2 regions of the Corynebacterium sp. P3-F1 genome follow, and region 2 is predicted to be linked to the other one. Evidence: riboswitches for the same ligand, from Rfam matches in the RefSeq annotation. Region 2 holds a riboswitch; the other holds the start of a gene.
What was found. A riboswitch is a leader RNA that binds a small molecule or an ion and turns the genes downstream of it on or off. The one in region 2 is predicted to bind cyclic di-AMP.
Positions count from the first base shown of each region.

Region 1: it holds a riboswitch for cyclic di-AMP, as region 2 does, so the genes downstream of both, QYQ98_RS02945 (C40 family peptidase) here and QYQ98_RS08655 (resuscitation-promoting factor Rpf1 domain-containing protein) in region 2, are expected to answer to the same signal.

Region 1 is NZ_CP129965.1:632,184-635,580, forward strand. It holds gene QYQ98_RS02940 (C40 family peptidase) at 1-1,008, opposite strand, end outside; gene QYQ98_RS02945 (C40 family peptidase) at 1,245-1,991, opposite strand; cyclic di-AMP (ydaO/yuaA leader) riboswitch at 2,003-2,173, opposite strand; gene QYQ98_RS02950 (cytochrome bc complex cytochrome b subunit) at 2,544-3,397, opposite strand, start outside.
Region 2 is NZ_CP129965.1:1,825,856-1,829,252, forward strand. It holds gene QYQ98_RS08650 (YeeE/YedE thiosulfate transporter family protein) at 1-602, shown strand, start outside; gene QYQ98_RS08655 (resuscitation-promoting factor Rpf1 domain-containing protein) at 672-1,370, opposite strand; cyclic di-AMP (ydaO/yuaA leader) riboswitch at 1,377-1,550, opposite strand; gene QYQ98_RS08660 (cold-shock protein) at 1,865-2,248, shown strand; gene QYQ98_RS08665 (DUF2771 domain-containing protein) at 2,270-2,791, opposite strand; gene QYQ98_RS08670 (glutaminyl-peptide cyclotransferase) at 2,828-3,397, opposite strand, start outside.

The sequences.
Region 1 (3,397 bases), 920 kb from region 2:
GACCGGGACAACCTGGACCGGGATACCGTAATCCGAAGCGTGAACAACCTGACCGTTGCCGACGTACATGGCAACGTGGGTCACGCCCGGGTAGTACCCGATAATGTCGCCCGGCTGCAGCTCAGACATCGACACTGGCGTGCCACCCGCCAGCTGCGCCTGGGACGTACGCGGAATGGACTTACCATTCTGGGCGTACGCCCAGTACATCAGCCCCGAGCAATCGAACTGATTCGGACCGGCCGCACCCCAGCCATACGGGGAACCGATCTTCGACAACGCGGCTCCGACCACACCGTTCGCTGTGGCCGAAGGCGGAACGTTCAAGCTCACAGGACCGTTCTTGGACTCCCACCGCGAACGCTGCTCAGGAGTGAAGGCATCCACCCGCTGTTCAACATCCTTGACCCTGTCCTCGAGCTCGCGGCGCTCACTGTCGAGCTTCTTTCGTTTGCCCTCGAGTTCCGCCTGACGGTAATTGGCCACGGCGACAGCAATGTTCGCGTCTGTTGCGCGCTGCGCAGCTTCCTTATTCAACCGCTGTGACTCATTCAAAGTCCGCTGGGCCGAACGGGACAACGAACCCAAGTACGCTGCGCGGTCGATCGCCTCTTGAGGGTTCGCCGATTCAAGAGCATTGACGTTCGCGTCGTTGGACAGGTTGCGGTATTGAGCCCTGGCGTGGTTGTTCACTTCGCCTTGGGCACCGTCCTGAGCCGTCGCAGCCTTGCGGGCATCACGCTGTGCGACCTCCGCCGTTTTCTTCAACGCGGCGACCTCACGCTCGCCCCTCTCGATGTCTGCCTCAATCTGCTTGACCTCTTCGGCTTTCGCAGTGGCTTTGTCCGACGTCGCGCTCATCTGCTTGATCAACTCTTCGACTTCATCCGCCTGAGCTGGCACCGGAACACCAGATGCAGTGACGACAGCTGCCATACCAGCGGAAGCAAGGACGGTGCGGAAGCCAAAACGAGTGGATGAACGAGTGGATGCGCGGTGCTTACCCATCTGGAAAACCTCTTTCAGAAACAGAGAAGAGCCCATAAACTGGGCCGCAGAAAAGATGAGGGTTACAAACTTGTAACAAAGTTAATCGGTCGCTCGCCACTGGTCAAACACTCGCGGAAGAAAGTTTCCAGTGATCCCTGATGTGACTGGAGTGGCCAAAAAGTGCGAAACCGGCCGCATTCCCCGCTTAGACTTAACACGGGAAATGCGGCCGGACGAGAGCGCTGAATTGCCTCTTAGAACCGGACAGCCGAGTGAATCGGCATGTAGTTCAGCGGGCGGTAGCCCACCGGGGTGCCGGAGTTCAGCGCGTCAATGATCTGACCGTTACCCGCGTAGATGGCAACGTGGGAGGCACCGCTGTAGTAGACGACGACATCGCCCGGCTGCAAATCGGAAATCGCGACCTTACGGCCGGCGGATGCCTGTGCACCGGAGGTGCGCGGAATCTGCTTACCAACCTGAGCGTGGACCCAGGAGGTGAAACCGGAGCAGTCGAATGCGTTCGGGCCAGCAGCACCGTAGACGTACGGGGAGCCGATCTTGGACTTAGCAATGGACACAATACGGTCGCCCTGGGACTGCTTCGGAGCCGGGGCCGGAGCAGCAGGCTTATTCACAGCGCGGTACTCGGCCTTAGCGGCCGGCGCGTACTGAGCCTCGACGCCGTTGATCCAGTCATTGAAGCCCGGCACGTTCGTGATTCCCGGCACGTTCTTGACAGCGGCGATGGCGGCGCGAACATCAGCACTCTGGTCGCCCTTACCGGCCAGGGACGGGATCCACTGGTCAATACCCGGAACATTAGCAATCCCCGGAACATTCTCAATCCCCGGGATCTCAGTAGCGATTCCCGAGTTGGGAACTTTCACCTGCGCGGCGTTAGCGGTGGTCGGTGCAATGAGGGTCGCACCCGCGAGGATCGCGGAGGCGGTAGCGATGCTGCGCTTTGCAGACGCGTTCTGACGGCGGTGCTTAGCCATGGACAATCTCCAATATGTTCCAGTGACGCCTACCGGGTTAGCTGTCGGGTTCGATGCAGGAAATCACCTTGGGAAGCTCCAGCGCTTTCAACGCCCCTTGCTTCCATTCACCCCAGGTGTTGTGTCGGTTCCCCGGCTTCCATCCCTTTTCGGTCTGAGACGGAATTCGGCTTAGTGTTCAGATGTCTTATCGCTTGCGCCTCTGCGGTCGCAAGGTCTCGAATAGGTTACGAAATGGATACGGATGTTGTCTAGCGGCGCGCCCGTTATCAATTCGTAATTTTCTGATTTTAGTGGTCTGCGGGACCGGTCGCCGCTCACAGGCGCATCCCAGCTTCCGGGAATTCGCAAGACGCAGTTACGCTACGCTGCAGTTTTACAATTTCTTCACCTGAAGACCCAACGCCGTTCAAGCGACCACTTGCATCCAGAAACTCTTTTGTGACGCTCGCCACACCGTTACTCAAACGCTATAAAAGACGAAACCTCCTCCCTACCCCACGGTGTTGACGTGGAGCGCGAGGGAGGAGGCTAGACGCTTACTAGCGCGTCCTATTTGCGCTTGCGCACCGAGGCACCAGCGTCGCGGTCGGAGAGCTCCTTCTCGGCCTCGAGGGCACGGAGGGTCTCCACCTCTTCGTGGTGGTTAGCGCGCTTAATCTCATTGCGCTTCGCTGTGATCGACGGATCATCTGGCGAAAAGACTCCGGAGGTCTCAGAGTCGGCATAACCGAGCTCGTTCATTTGCTTCGGCACGCGGGCACCCGCGTACTCGAGTGGCAGCTGGTGACCGTGGTCGTCGACCGGCCCGAGCGGCTGGTGGACGCCAACGAACGCACCGTTCGGCAGCTTCTTGATCACGCCGGTCTCCAGACCATGCTCAAGAACCTCGCGGTCACTGCGTTGCAGACCGACGCAAATACGGTAGGTGATGAAGTAAGCCAACGGCGGCAGTACGATCAGGCCGATACGACCGACCCAGGTCATCGCGTTGAGCGAGATCTGGAAGTGGTAAGCAAACAGGTCGTTACCACCGGACAGCGTCAGCAGCAGGAAGAAGACCAGAGCCATCACGCCGATACCGGTGCGAACCGGTACATCGCGCGGACGCTGCAACAGGTTGTGGTGGGCATCGTCGCCCGTCACCTTCTTCTCGATGAACGGGTAGGTCAGCAGCAGAACAACCATGAGGCCGGCGAGCAGCGCAACCCAGAACACGCCCGGGATGGTGTAGTTGCCCAAGTAAAGCTCCCACGCCGGCATGACACGTGCGGCACCGTCAGTCCAGAGCATGTAAATATCCGGCTGGGAACCAGCGGAGACCTGCGACGGGTTGTACGGGCCGATATTCCAGATGGCGTTGATGGTGGTGAGACCTGCCATGAGAGCCAGGACACCGAAGACCA
Region 2 (3,397 bases):
TTCCGGACGGCCGCACAACTGTGCGGGCCATCATCGGCGGCATCGGTATGGGTGTCGGTGCATCTCTCGCCGGCGGCTGCACGGTCGGAAACGGCATGGTGCAGACCTCCCTGTTCAGCTATCAAGGCTGGGTGGCTACTGCTTTCATCGCCCTCGGCGTCTACGTCGGCGCGAAGCTGTGGCTCAAGCCGTCTGGCGCGAAGCAGACCGCCGATCATGCTGGGGTGTACACGACCGATGAGTCCATCAGTCAACCGCAGACCGCTGGTTTCGGCCAGGGCGCCGAGGCTGCGCCCCAGTTCAATATCGTTGCCGCATCGGGCGGGGTTGGGTTGAAGACTAAGCCGAAGCAAACGACAAAGGCGCGCCCACTGGGCAACGGCCGTTACGCTCTGGACACTCTCGGTGCTGTCTGTCCGTTCCCGCTCATTGAGGCGAAGGAAGCGATGGCGGAGCTGGAGCCGGGGGAGGAGCTGGTGATCGACTTCGACTGCACCCAGGCGACGGAGTCTATTCCGCAGTGGGCCGCTGACAACGGCCACGGTGTGAAGGATTTCGTGCAGAACCAGAATGCGGGGTGGCAGATCACCGTAGTGAAGTGACCGCCGCATGATTAAAGGGCGCTCAACCCGATCGTGGGGTGAGCGCCCTTTTTGTGGCTTCAGAGGCGATTAGCCGAGGTACTGCTTCTTGAGCCCTTCGACGTAATTGTTGGCGTTGGCGCCGATCGCAGCGGAGATAGCCTGTGCATCGCCGGCGAGGATAGAGTCGATCAGGCCCTTGTTGGCCAGGTAGAACGCGTTGTAGTCGTTACGGTTGGCCTTGTAGGTGGCGGTCACCTGCGCCGGAACCGCGATGCCGCGGTTGCTCAGCTCGCGGGTGATGGAGGCGTATGCAGCGTCGACCTCAAGCTCGGTGCTCTTCGGTGCAGCGGGCTTCGGTGCAGCGGGCTTCGGCGCCGCCGGCTTCGGCGCCGCCGGTGCGCCAGCGGAGACATTGCGCGGGGTCGGGGCCGAGTTCAGGCCCAGACGTGCGGAGCAGGCCGGCCACGCGCCCCAGCCCTGGGCGGCGAGAGTGCGCTCGGCGACAGCGATCTGCTGCTCGCGGGTGGCCTGGTGCGGAAGCGGCGCGAATTCCCCGCCGCCGTGCGCGCGCCAGGTGCCGGCGCTGAACTGCAGGCCACCGTAGTAACCGTTACCGGTGTTGATGTGCCAGTTGCCGCCGGCCTCGCATTGGGCCAGGCGGTCCCAGTCGGAATCCGGGGCCGCGGAAGCCATCGGGTTGACCAGTGCGGTGGTTGCCAGTGCGGCGGTAGCGCCGGCCACGGCCTTCGCGCTGAAATTACGAGTCTGCTTGCTGTGACGTCCCATGCGGGTGTTTCCTCTCTTGTTGTACGTCTGCGAGGTGAGCTGTCGGGTTCAGGCTGAGGTGTCATGGACGCCTGGCCGCCGGTGGCGGCTTCACCCCGAGCGGATCGCTCCGCGATGCACGTTGGCCGCGTGCGGGTGGGTCCCCCGCTTTTGTCCTTTATATGTGGGTACTTCTGTACTGATTTCTCGTGCCAGCCGGACAAAACTGAACGTGGCTGGCAGCTCTTGAAGGTCACGCCCGTTGTCGGGGCATGTCCAAGACTGTATCTGTTTATAACGATTGAGTCACTTTCCTGGAACGTTTTGTGATGCATGTGAATGGTGGGGCATTTCAGTGTGTGAGAAGTGCGGGTCTCACCTGCGAAAAAGCCAACTGAGTGACGTGGGACACACCGAGTGATGTCGGTGTGTAGCGGGCCCGGGGCTAGGCGCTCGGTCCGCGGGGCGCTACACTGTTCTCTTTGAATTCTTTCGACCATCGGTGGTGATCGCGCATGCCAGTAGGAAAAGTGAAGTGGTTCGATGCCGAGAAGGGCTTCGGCTTCGCCTCCAACCCGGGGGATGAGGACGTGTATGTGGGAAAGAACGTCCTACCTGGCGGTGTCGACGAGCTCTTCCCCGGTCAGCGGATCGAATTCGACTTCGCAGCCGGACGCCGCGGGCCGCAGGCGCTGCGGGTGAAGGTGCTCGACGAGCCGCGGCGCCGTGCGGCACACCGCCGCAAGCCGGAAGAGCTTGCAAGCATGCTCGCCGACGTCATGTCGATGCTGGAGACCCAGGTGCAGCCCGCGCTTGACGCGGGGCGTTACCCGGAGCGCAAGGAGTCGCGCCAGATTGCTGAGATCCTCCGCGCTGTGGCCAAGGAACTGGACGTCTAAACGACCTGGGTGTTACCTGCCTTAGCTAGCCTCCGTCGTGAACGCCCATGTGGTGACGACGGGGGTTTCTTCGTTGTTGTTGTCCTTGCCGACGAGTAAGGCGGAGACCTCGATGACCACGAGGTTGGCGTCGTTGCCGTCATTATCGGTGGTCAGGGGGATGTCGACATCGCTGGCTTCACCCGGTGTGAATGTGCGCTCCGAGTTCGCTGCCGGGTCGTCGTAAATGCTCAACACGGACCACTGCTGTTGCGCTACCTCACGCGGTACGGTGATCCGGACGGACTCGGCACCAGAAGCGTCGATACGCGCAACGTCCCCTTCCGGGCATTCGGCGCCGAATTCGCACACGCTGAACGGTGTCGAAGCGACATCGGAGTCGCCTGCCGTTGCCGTGGCTTCGAGCTGGTCCGGCGGCGTGGCGGGCCGGTTTTCCTGCCAGTTCAAGAAGAAGTACAGGCCGGCGACGATGGCGGTCACTGCGATCGCGATCAGTGCCACCGTGAGTGCGGTATTCGATTTTGCTGCCTTGCCTTTGACCATGACTACGAAGTCTAACGGTGCAGTGGGGTAGGGGGTCTACTTCGGTTCGAAGGTGACCCGGTAGAGGTCGGGCCACCGCTTGCCGGTCAGGAAGAACTCGCCGTCGCTATCGGGGATGTGGGCAATGCCGTTGAGAACATTGTTGGGGTCGGGGGAGGCGTTGTTGGGGAGCACGGACGCGTCGATAAGCGCCTCGACGCGTCCTGTCTCTGCGTCGATGCGCACGATGTCGGTGGTGGTGAAGATGTTCGCGTAAATGTCGTCGCCAACGCACTCTAGTTCGTTGAGCCCGGAGACCGGCTGTCCCTCGTAGCTCACAGTAAAGCGCTCCCGCTCGGCGAGGGTGCCCGGATCCATGCGGCGCAATTCGGCGCTGCCGTCGGAAAAGATGACCTCGCTGGCGTCCTCACGGTGGCACAAGCCCCAGCCCTCGCCGTTGAAGGAGGTGCGCTCCACCTCGTCGAGGGTCGTGGCGTCACGCTTGACGGCGGTATTGTTTTGCCACGTCAGCTGCCATAGATGGTCGTCGACGCGGGTGATTCCCTCCCCGAAGAAGGCGGGGTCGAGGCTCTGACTGGCCAGTTCTTTCCCGTCGGCGGTGCTGCG